Regions from separate parts of the Carbonatibacter coralli genome, predicted to be linked through region 2. Evidence: predicted binding sites of a transcription regulator. Region 2 holds the regulator's gene; the other holds the start of a gene.

Region 1 (5,980 bases), on a different contig from region 2:
CGCTATAGTTTCCATTGGCCAGTTGCTGCTGATAGCCACCGGTGCTGTAAGTCGAGGTGCTGGCATTCTGGCCGTTCTGTCCGCTCACGGAGACATTCACTCCGCCGCGCCCCTCACCTGCAGAATAGAAATCATCTCCGTCCCTGTCTTCATAGACCACACCGGTCAGGAAGCTGTTGCCCCCCTGTGTGCCGAACTTCTGGGTGGTGATCTGTCCGTTGAGGCCCCTGAACCCGTCCTGCTGGATCCCCAGACCAATCTCGTTAAAATTGTCACTCATCAGGTTGGTGCGGTGACCGGGACTGCGGAAGAGCCCTTCGTGCTGACGCGTTGCCGTGGCCTCTTCATCCAGGGCACGGCTGCTGCTTTGAAAGGCAATGTTCTCGCCCCAGCCGCGGTGGCGATAGCCCGCCGCCGTGATGCGCTGGCCGGGATTGCTGCCCCCCTGTCCCGTGTGACTGAAGTTGTCGGTATCCAGCTGCCAGCGTGTGTGACCACGAGCAGCATCAATCAGCTGCTCGTTGAAAGCCAGTGGCTGCTTGCTGTCCGGGGTGATCCGTCCGGCTGACAGTCCCTGATTGAGACCAATACCCAGCCGATCCGCCTCGGCCTGCGGGTCCAGTCTGGCCCGGTTGATCAGTTCCAGCTGAAGCTGTTCCGTGTCTGTGGGGTTCGCCATGCTTGTTTCTCCTTGGTAGCGATAAGAACCGCTGCCAAGACTGCACGGGAGACACAGAAAACTGTTGTGAGAAAGGGTGGATATTTCTGGAGCAAAAAGAGGACGCAAAAGCCATGATTTCGCCTTTTTCTGAAAGGCTTGGCTCCTGTTTCATCTTTCAGGGGACCCGCGGGGCACAGGGTGTCACGGCGCTCTTTGCTGCGGGGAAATCGTTCCCTTCAGGGGAGGTAAAGGAGGATGCATTGGGGGTGCATCCTCCTCCGCTTGACCGCCTGATTGCCTGTGACACCATTGGGGGTGATGCCCCGTCAGAACGCCAAACGTCCTTGCACGACTACAAGAGCCGAACAGGTGAGGTGAAACCTACAGAAACTTGTTTCAATTGCAAAGTAATTTTTTCTATAACTCATTGTTTTTCATATACATTTTTAAAAAAATGAATCAAAAAATATCTTCAAATTCACCTAAAAATAGCTTTGGATTTTCGATAAATCCTGTCGGCCTGACAGCATCACAAGAGTCGGAAATGTGAAACAAAGCACTGGACAAAAATGTCGCAGCCCACTAATGTCACAAGCAACATAAAGATATCATTATATAGGCGCATGTTTTTGAGAAACAGTGTATGATCACTGCAAAAGCAGCCTGGACAAGAGAGCGACGTCAGCCCATGACCAACCGTTACGAAGAACTCCTCGCCACGAAAAAGTGGCTTCTGGCAGATGGCGCAACAGGCACCAACCTGTTCGAGGTCGGCCTGCAAACCGGTGATGCGCCAGAGCTTTGGAACCTTGAGCAGCCGCAAAAGATCTATGATCTGCAGAAGTCCTTTGTCGATGCAGGCTCCGATATCATTCTGACAAACACCTTTGGCGGCACCCGCAACCGCCTGAAGCTGCACAAGGCCGACAAGCAGGTTTACGAACTGAACAAGGCAGCAGCCGAAATCTCCTGCAAGGTTGCAGACTCGGTTGAGCGCACTGTTGCAGTGGGCGGCTCCATCGGCCCGACCGGTGACATCCTCGAGCCGCTTGGCCCCCTGTCACTCGAGGACTGTGTTGCCGCATTCCGCGAACAGGCAATTGCACTCAAGGATGGTGGCGTCGATGCCTTCTGGATCGAAACCATGTCTTCCGAAGAGGAAGTGCGCTGCGCCGTGGAAGCCGTCAAGGACCTGGGTCTGCCGATTGTCACAACCCTGTCCTTTGACACGAACGGCCGCACCATGATGGGGATCACACCCGAACAGCTCGCCAGCGGTTCGCGCGACTGGCCTGTCCGTCCGAACGGCTATGGCTCCAACTGCGGTGTCGGTCCGGCGGAAATGGTGGCTGCCCTGCTCAACATGGGTCACGGCTCCGAAGACAGCGACGTCATTATCGTCAAGAGCAACTGCGGCATCCCCGAGTACATGGACGGCAAGATTGTCTATTCCGGAACGCCCGATCTGATGGCGGAATACGCCCGTATGGCTGTAGATGCCGGTGCGCGCATCATCGGTGGCTGCTGCGGCACCACCCCTGCCATCCTGAACGCGATGCGCAAGGCCCTCGACAGCCATGACAAACGCGCGAAACCATCGCTGGATGAAGTCGTCTCCAAACTGGGCGACATCTCCTTTGGCGCGCAGGAACAAAACAGCGCAGGCCCGCTGGGCATCAAACCCGAGTCCGCAACCGGTCGCGGCCGCCGTCGCAAGGGCCGCAGCCCCGAACGCGCTGCTGCTGATGACGGCAAGTTCCCGGGCGGCGTATGACTGCCTGAGCAGTGTTTCTGAAAAAGGCGGCTTTTCAGTCGCCTTTTTTGCTGTCCGGATTTTCTGAATTCCCCTTAATCCAGCGGGATTCTGCCCCCCCTCTTTCCCGGAACAGTACCGTTTCCCTGCCCCCGGCAAGGCAGCAGACAGAACCGGAAAAGAACAAAAGTTCTTATTTTGTTCTTTTTTCTGGACAACGAGAACAAAAGAGGTACATTTGTTTCATTGCAGAGTTGATGGCCCTATGGGATAAGGAAGGCAAAGCAATGGCACAAAACGTTTTACATCTGGTTGAGAGGGATACCGTGGACAAAACGAAAGCACTGGAAGCCGCCCTGGGGCAGATCGAACGCGCCTTCGGAAAAGGCTCCATCATGAAGCTGGGCGAAGACCGCACCGTTGAAACCGAAGTGGTCTCGACCGGATCACTGGGTCTGGACATCGGTCTGGGAATTGGCGGCCTGCCACGCGGCCGTATCATCGAAATCTACGGCCCGGAAAGTTCCGGTAAAACCACGCTGGCTCTGCATGTGATTGCAGAAGCGCAAAAGTCCGGCGGCACCTGTGCCTTTGTCGACGCGGAACACGCGCTGGACCCGGCCTATGCTGCCAAGCTGGGCGTCGACGTCAACGAATTGCTGGTCTCCCAGCCGGATGCCGGTGAGCAGGCTCTGGAAATCACCGACACACTGGTGCGTTCCGGTGCGATTGATGTGCTCGTGGTTGACTCCGTTGCAGCCCTGACACCAAAGGCCGAGCTGGAAGGCGACATGGGCGATTCCCTGCCCGGCCTGCAGGCCCGTCTGATGTCTCAGGCCCTGCGCAAGATCACAGGCTCCGTTTCCAAGTCCCGCACCATTGTGATCTTCATCAACCAGATCCGCATGAAGATCGGCGTGATGTTCGGCAACCCGGAAACCACAACAGGTGGTAACGCGCTGAAGTTCTATTCCTCCATCCGCATGGATATCCGCCGCACAGGCGCAATCAAGGACAAGGACACCGTGGTCGGCAACCAGACCAAGGTCAAGGTCGTCAAGAACAAGATGGCACCGCCCTTCCGCGTGATTGAATTCGATATCATGTATGGCGAAGGGATTTCCAAGATGGGCGAGCTTCTGGACCTCGGTGTTCAGGCCAACATCGTCGAAAAGGCCGGTGCCTGGTTCTCCTACAACGGTCAGCGCATTGGTCAGGGTCGCGAGAATGCGAAGAAGTTCCTGCTGGAAAACAATGCGATCAGCGCCGAGATCGAGCACGCAATCCGCAAGAACGCCGGTGTCGTCTCCAACGCCATGCTCGAAGGCATAGAAGAGGAAGAAGACGGCGAGAAAAAGTAATCCGCACTCATCTGCTACACAGACAAAAAGCCCCGCACCATCCGGTTGCGGGGCTTTTTATTTCGTCATGGCAGACTTTCCACAGTGAGGCTATGATCTGAAGACTTGTCCTTTTGACCTGTTCCTTCCCGAAGGCAGCCCTCATCCTGCACCCACCAGAGGATCAAACCCGATCATGTCCCGTTCTCTCCAATCATTGCTGCTTGCCCTTGCCCTGATGACGGTCCCTGTTACAGGCCTCGCCACACCGGGAGTTATCTTTGTCTACAGCACCGATGGCAAGCTTGCGGAACGCTGCGAAGGTACCGTTGTTTCCCGAAAGCACGTGCTGACTGCAGCCAGTTGCTTCCTGCGCCTCCATCAGGACAAACAGATCGGCATGATGGAGTTCCACGCCGATTACAAGGGCACATCCCTTCAGGATGAACGCGGGTTTGTTGCTGCATCCGGTCACGTTAGCCTCGACTATCTCAATGAACTGAAGGGACAAGGTCGCGCAGAACAGATGTTCCCCTCTGATCTCGCACTGATCGAGTTTCTGGAGCCTCAGACCTTTGAATGGGTTGGTGACAAATACCCGGCCCAGCCTGTGGTGGATCGTTTCAGTTCTGCAGATTTCAGCGATCATGCAGATGCTGAAATCAGCTTCACAACACACGGCGGCGCTCTCGTCCGCCATGCCCCGCTCGAGCGGTCCTGTCAGGCAGAGTACACCCGTCCTGCCTTCAGCGGTGTTTACTGGACAGACTGTGAAAAGTCTTTCTATCGCAGGGGAACGGCTGTTCATGAAACCGGGAACAACGGGCAGAGCAGTCATTTTGTCGGCCTGCTGTCTCCTGCAAGAAGCCAGGACAGGGATATCTATCTGGTCAAGACCTTTGGCAAGTACATCAGTGCCATAAATGCTGTTTTGAGCGGACAGAAACATGAAAGTTTCCAGACAGTGTCACTGGCTCCACAGGATCCTCTCGTCACGGCCATTGCCATTCAAAACAACTGTCAGAGTTCCGATCATATCCGGATCAGCATCGCCGCTTACGATGCCCTGGGGAAAAAATGGGTTCTCGAAACCCAGGACAATATCTTTCTGGGGGAACGCGCCAACTTTACAGTCCGCACCAACATCTCCCACTATTATTATAACTTGACCCATCGCGGCGAAAGTATGCTGATCGGAGAGGCCGACACCCATTACAAGATCAACGGCAAAAGCGAACCCTTCCAGAAAATGGACATGGGCAACGATGCCGCCAGTCGCTTGCACACCCTGAAGGTCAGCTGCCAATCCTGAAACAGTCAGGGCACAGCAGGTCAAACCAGCACGATAACCGCCGTTCCCGCGACACAGAGGCAGGCACCCAGCAAGGCGAAGGCGCGGGGTCTGCGCCCATCCCTGAACCAGAGGATCGGCAAGACCAGAACCGGAGACAGCGCCCCAAGCACCGTTGCAACACCGGCATTGAAACTGGCAATGGCGTAGAGCAGCAGGGAAGACGACACCACATAGCCGATGAAACCGGGCAAAACCGTACGGAACAGCAGCCCGGGAGCCAGCTCGGCCCCTGAACGGAAAGCCGGCAGAGGCCAGAGCGCAATCAGGGAGATGACCAGAGCCGCCCCCAGAAGGCGAACCGCCGTCACAGCAAGAGGCTCCATCCCCGCCAGCATGACCGGCTTCATGATCAGAAAGCCCACCCCCTGGAACAGGGCCGCACAAAGCCCCAACAGCACCACCACAACCAGCGAACCACCAAGGCGATCGCTGTCCGCGTCCTCATCCCCGCCCCGGAGGATCGCCAGCACCACACCCGACAGGGTGATGGCAGCTCCTGCCAGATCAGACAGCTCCGGCAGTTCCCCGAGCCAGAAAAAGGCCAGCGTTCCGACCAGCGGCGCCTTCAGGGCCAGCAGCAGTTCTGTCCGCCGGGGACCTCCCAGACGCAGACACTGGATCATGGCCAGATTGCCCAGAACAATCCCGAACAGGATCGAAACCGCAAAGGCCCCCCAGTGGTCCCCGACGAAACTGTTCCAGTATCCCAGTCCCGCACAAAGCGCTGCCGTGATTGCACCACAGGTGATCAGTTGAACGCGGGTGAACTCGAAAGCCCCCAGCAGGCGGGCTGGCTTCTGGGCCAGAACAATACCTGTCGCCCAGCCAAGGGAAGCACCGACAGCAGCCAGAACCGGAAAAAGAAACATGAC
Region 2 (5,980 bases):
GGAACAGCAACAGGAGAGTATGAGGCAGTCCGGTCTGGCTCATCTTCTGGCCATTTCCGGTCTGCATATGGGATTGCTGGCAGGAATTCTCTTTGGGGGAACGCGTTTTATGCTGGCCCTCTGGCCTGCGCTGGCCTTGCGCTATCCCATCAAGAAACTGTCTGCCGTTGTTGCCTTTGCCGGTTGTTTTCTCTTTCTGCAGCTGATCGGCGCCCCTGTTCCGGCGCAACGGGCCTTTATCATGATTGGTTTTGCCCTTGGTGCAATCCTGCTGGACAGGAATCCCTTTTCCTTCAGACTGGTTTTTGTCGCGGCTCTGGGGGTGATGATTCTGGCTCCGGAAGTTGTTGTCAGCGCCTCTTTCCAGCTTTCCTTTGCAGCTGTTCTCGCTCTGGTTTCCTTTTATCAGACGATTGCACGGGCAGACTGGGTGCATCGTTTGAAAAATGCCGAGCTTGAGGGAAGACCCGGTGCTGTTCTGAGCCTTTTGCCCGGGGCTGTGACCGGACAGGTTCTGTGGTGGCTTTGCAGCCTCTTTCTCTGTTCACTGGTGGCATCCCTGGCAACCCTGCCATTCGTCGCCTATCACTTTCAGAACATATCCCTGATGGGAATTCCGGCCAACATGCTGGCTGTTCCCTGGACAGGTGCGGTTGTCATGCCATTGGTGCTTGTGTGTCTGGTTGCGCTCCCTCTGGGCATGGGGGAGCCTTTCGTGAGAATGCTGTCGTGGTCTCTGGATCAGTTGCTGCTGATCGCAGAGTTCTTTGGTGCCTTTTCCCTGGGGGCAGTTCATGTCCCGCCTCTGGGGGTGGAAGGTTTGCTCCTGCTTCTGCTGATCTTTCTCTGGCTTGTTTTGATCGAGGGTCCACTGCGTTGGGCAGCTTTACTTGTGGTGCCTTTTTGGGCCATCCGGATTGTCGCCCAGCCTCAGCCCGTCATGCTGGTTGATGAGAAGGCGAAGCTGATCGCGTTCAGGGACGAGGAGAGTATTGTTGTTTCAACCCTGCGCAGTGAACGCTTTGCCCGGAACATCTGGAAGGACTATTGGGGAAGCGACCAGATCATTGACTTTCAGAAGGCTGCTGTGACTTCTGAGCGGATCAACTGCGATCCGTCAGGATGTCTTGTTCATTTTGACAGTCCGGAGCAGGAAGAAGCGTTTGACGTTGCCTTGTCCTTCTCGCCGAATTCCCTGAGGCAGGATTGCAGAAACGCAGATTTGGTGATTGCACGCTATCCTGTTTACCGCTTTTCCTGTGAGGTTCCTCTTTTCGACAGGAGAGTTCTGGGAAAAACGGCGGGCATCGCGCTCTGGCCGGAGGATACGGGACACTCCGGATACAGCATTACAGCTCTGAACGGCAAAGCTCTTGAACCATCAGGAGAGAAGCGCCCCTGGGAGAGATAGGCACAGACAGGATCAGTGATAGTTTCTGACCAGTCCGACCAGACGTCCCTGAATCTGCACGTCACTGGCATGAAAGTGCTGGGCCGTATGTGTGGCGTTTGCCGGCTCCAGAATGACTTCCTGTCCCTTGTGATAAATGCGCTTCAGGGTCGCTTCTTCACCGTGGACAAGAGCAACAGCAATGGTGCCGTTTTCGACGCGGCTTGTGCGTTCCAGAACAATGGTATCACCATCCAGAATACCCGCTTCGATCATGGAATCCCCGTCAATTGTCAGGGCGTAATGCTCACCGGAACCGACAAGGTGCGGAGGAACATCCACAAAGTTTGAAGGATCACTGATGGCTTCAATGGGCGTTCCGGCAGCAATCTTTCCATAAAGGGGAAGCTGTGCCGATGGTGTTTCACCTGTTTCCGGTGCAGATGCTCCCGATTTAAGCGGGACAACGTTGTTCGCCTGATCCGTTGTCCGGTTTTCCGTTTTCCTTGCAGGGATCATGTCTTCGGGAAGGCGGACAATCTCGACCGCCCGGGCCCGGTGGGCCAGACGACGAATGAAACCTCTTTCTTCCAGTGCTGTGACAAGACGATGAATACCGGATTTCGATTTGAGATCCAGGGCATCCTTCATTTCATCGAAGGACGGTGGCAGGCCCTTGCTCTCCATGTGAGAATGGATGTAGAGCAACAAGTCACGTTGTTTGCGTGTCAGCACGTTTGTCTCCTGCCGAAAATGGAACAAAGCAAAAACATCTGCTTTTGTTCTACTTTGGTTCTCTTTTTGTGTCAAGACAGAAGAGCTGCGGTTTTCTCTTTAAAACACTGCATTTATCAGGCCTTATGGGACAACGGCCCCACGGGTGATACTGGCCACAACCTTTTTGCCGCGCAGGATTGAAAAAACACCGACATAACGTCCGGAAGCCTGCTGTCCGCTCGGGGGCAAAGGCAGGGTCAGAAAGTGGTATCCGTTCACACGGGATTCTTCTGCAACGGATGAAACACGGGCGATCTGACCGTCCGGCTGATGAATTTCCAGTGTGATGTGATCCCCTTTTTGCGTGCCCCAGTGGCCGGACCAGAAGGTGATCTGCTGCGTTGATGTCAGGGTTTGTGATCTGGAGAGCAACGGTTTTGTCTTGAGATCATCAATTCCTTCAACCCTGTCTGAGAAACCTGCATTGAGAATGCCGACCTTCCGTTTGGTCAGAATGGCCTCTGCTGCTTCTGTCCACAGGCTCTGGCGCGCCGGTTGCTGACAGCCTGCGTCATCTTCCCGTGCCGTAAAGGGATCAATGACACGGTTATTGAACATCACGCCAAAGTGCAGGTGAGGGAAGCTGGTGCTGCCCGAGAGGCCGATTTCGCCCAGAGGCTGTCCGCGCCTGACACGTTGTCCCTTTTTGACTGCAACTGTCCCCTTTTTCAGATGGCCGTAAAGACTGTACCAGTTCCGGCTGTGGCGGATCACAACCTGATTTGATTTCAGAACAAGGCCACTGTTGGTCAGAAACTCGTTGACTTCCCTTTGATTGAGCGCCCGGTCCGTGACGCCGTCACGCACAATAATGACTTCACCCTCGGCAGCGGCAATGACATTGACCCCCTGTTCCATCTGCTCAAGGGTGGTGGTCCGGATGTCAATGCCACGGTGATTGTTGTAGGTCAGGCCTGAGCAAAAGTGATCCTGGGTGCGTGAGCCGGGACCATGGTCAAAATAGTGTTGAACAAAGCAGGTTGTATCAAAGTCGCAATCAACAGGAACAGAGAATTCCGGCGCTTCAGCGAGCTGTTCTGCTGTCAGTTCAATGCCGCCACCAACAGCCTGGGCCTTCGGATTTGACTGAAGGCTGAAAAGCGCAACGGTTATAAGCGCTACGCTTTTTGCAAGGGAAACCAATTGCGCCGAAAGCCGGTTTTCACCGGGTGTTGATAACAAGCTGTCCGTTCTCCAGATGCAGGGAGAGTTCACCCTTTTTGAGTTTCTGGGCGACTTCCCCGAAAACTTCGTAACGCCAGCCGTGCATGGCGGCGATGTCACTGTCCTGATCAGCGGCAATCCGGTCCAGATCCTGGCTGTTACAGATCAGTTTCTGTGCAACATTGAAGTCGTCGCAACGCTGTTTGAGCAACACTTTCAGAAGGTCTGAAACGGCACCACGACCGGCGGGAACCTCGATGCGTTCCTTTGGAATGGCCTGCTGGTCCTTTGGCAGTGACAGGGCTGTTTCAACAGCCTCCAGCAGGGCCTTGCCAATGCGCCCCCGGGCCATGTCTTCCGAGATACCCCGTGTTTTCGCCAGCTCCTTCGGAGTGCGGGGACGTTGGGCCGCGATGTCAAAAAGCTGTTCGTCCTTGAGCACTCTGCCGCGCGGCATGTCCTTGCGCTGGGCTTCAGCTTCACGCCAGGCAGCCAGTTCGCGCAAAACAGTCAGATAACGCTTGTCATTGGAACGGGTTTTCATGCGCTTGTAGGCATCTTCCGGCTGGGTCACATAAGTGGCCGGAGATTCAAGGATGGCCATTTCTTCTGTCAGCCAGTGTTCCCGTCCGGCACTGGAAATCTGCTTTTGCAGTTTTTTATAGATGTCCCGGAGGAAAGTGACATCCGAGAGGGCATAGTTGATCTGCTTTTCAGTCAGAGGTCTTTTTGACCAGTCTGTGAAACGCGCTGACTTGTCAATTTCCACATTGATCAGTTTACGCGCCAGATTGTCATAACCAACGGAATCTCCAAATCCACAGACCATTGCAGCAATCTGTGTATCAAAGAGCGGTGCGGGCAGATCTCCGCCCATCAGCAGATGAAATATTTCCAGATCCTGGCGTGCAGAGTGGAACACTTTCAGCACGGCGCTGTTGCGCATCAGGTCAAAGAGAGGAGTAAGGTCAATACCTTCTGCAAGCACATCGACAGCCGCGAAGACGTCCTCGTTTGCCAGTTGAACAAGGCAAAGCTTTGGCCAGTAGGTGCTCTCCCTCAGAAACTCCGTATCGACGGTGATATAGTTGGATTGGGCGAGCTGTTCGCAGAAAGAGGTGAGTTGGGCTGTATCGGTAATCATTGTCATGAGGCGCACTATAAAGTGCTGTTTTCCAAAAAAGAAGCATCAAATCGGTCTTGTTTGAAGAAAAGCCCGGATCAGGCGCACGCAGGACAGCAGGAAAGAGGCCGGAGAATATGCCGGGGAAAATGAGACCGGGACGCATACTGCAAAGCCCAGGCAGCTTTGCTGAAAAGCCTCTTGCGATCACTTTGGTTCGTGCTTTGTCCGGAAGTTCCAAAAAAATGCCTTTCCACAAGAGTTTTTAAGCTCCTGCCTTGACAAACAGCAGGCAAAATGTGTTTTTCCAAAGCGAATTGTTTTGTCAGGTCCGGATCAGTGAATCGGACCTTCTCATTTGGGTGTTCAAACGCGCCCGGTTACAGCGTCTAAGGAAAGATCATGCATCTTTATCGCACACACTCCTGTGGAGAGCTTCGTCAGGATCAGGCAGGCGAGCGGGTTCGTCTGTCAGGTTGGGTTCACCGTAAACGAGATCACGGACAGCTGCTGTTTGTTGATCTGCGTGACAGCAAGGGTATTACACAGTGTGTGGTTGATAGCTCCAGTCCTCTGTTTGAAACGCTGGAAAGCGTTCGTGTAGAGTCTGTTATCACTGTGACCGGAACAGTCGTGGAGCGTATTGCCGAGACGATCAACGAGAACCTTCCAACAGGTTATATCGAGGTCCGCGTCGAGGAACTTGATATCCAGTCCCGTGCCGAAGTTCTGCCCCTGCAGGTGAATTCCGATGAAGATGCCGGCGAAGACACACGTCTGCGTTATCGCTACCTTGATCTGCGCCGCGAGAAAATGGCTGCCAAGCTCAAGCTGCGCTCGGATGTGATCGCATCGCTGCGGACCAGAATGATCGGGCAGGGGTTCCAGGAAATCCAGACACCGATCCTGACGGCGTCTTCTCCTGAAGGCGCGCGTGACTATCTGGTTCCAAGCCGTGTTCACCCGGGCAAGTTTTACGCCCTGCCGCAGGCACCCCAGATGTTCAAACAGCTTCTGATGGTGGGTGGTGTCGACAAGTATTTCCAGATTGCTCCCTGCTTCCGTGATGAAGACAGCCGTGCTGATCGTTCACCGGGTGAGTTCTACCAGCTCGACTTTGAAATGAGCTACGTCACGCAGGATGATGTTTTCGCTGCTGTTGAACCCGTCCTTGAAGGGGTTTTCAAGGAGTTCGCAAACGGCCGTGAAGTTACACCTGCGCCGTTCGTTCGTATTCCCTATGCGGAAGCCATGGCAAAATACGGCTCTGACAAGCCGGATCTGCGGAACCCGATTATGATTGCAGATGTGACCGAGGCCTTCCGCGGTTCGGGCTTTGGTATCTTTGCCAAGTCCGTTGATGCGGGTTCTGTTGTTCGCGCAATCCCTGCGCCGGGTGCTGCGGGCAACCCGCGCAGCTTCTTTGACAAGCTCAACGACTGGGCGCGCTCCGAAGGTGCGGCAGGTCTTGGCTATATCATTTACGGTGAAGACGGTACGCCAAAGGGTCCAATTGCCAAGAACCT

Evidence for each region. The regulator LexA, encoded in region 2, represses DNA repair genes until DNA is damaged. The targets are predictions, from matches to a motif close to ATGTTCTANTTTGGTTC.
Region 1: the regulator LexA is predicted to act here: its motif matches at 2,602-2,618, upstream of recA (recombinase RecA).

What each region holds. Positions count from the first base shown of each region.
Region 1 covers NZ_JBBUTJ010000002.1:107,035-113,014, forward strand. Annotated here, with positions in the region: gene AAAH10_RS05920 (CAP domain-containing protein) at 1-679, opposite strand, end outside; gene bmt (betaine--homocysteine S-methyltransferase) at 1,305-2,435, shown strand; gene recA (recombinase RecA) at 2,702-3,775, shown strand; gene AAAH10_RS05935 (trypsin-like serine peptidase) at 3,951-5,066, shown strand; gene AAAH10_RS05940 (EamA family transporter) at 5,087-5,977, opposite strand.
Region 2 covers NZ_JBBUTJ010000003.1:170,903-176,882, reverse strand. Annotated here, with positions in the region: gene AAAH10_RS09235 (ComEC/Rec2 family competence protein) at 1-1,411, shown strand, start outside; gene lexA (transcriptional repressor LexA) at 1,424-2,125, opposite strand; gene AAAH10_RS09225 (M23 family metallopeptidase) at 2,249-3,349, opposite strand; gene rnd (ribonuclease D) at 3,330-4,481, opposite strand; gene aspS (aspartate--tRNA ligase) at 4,857-5,980, shown strand, end outside.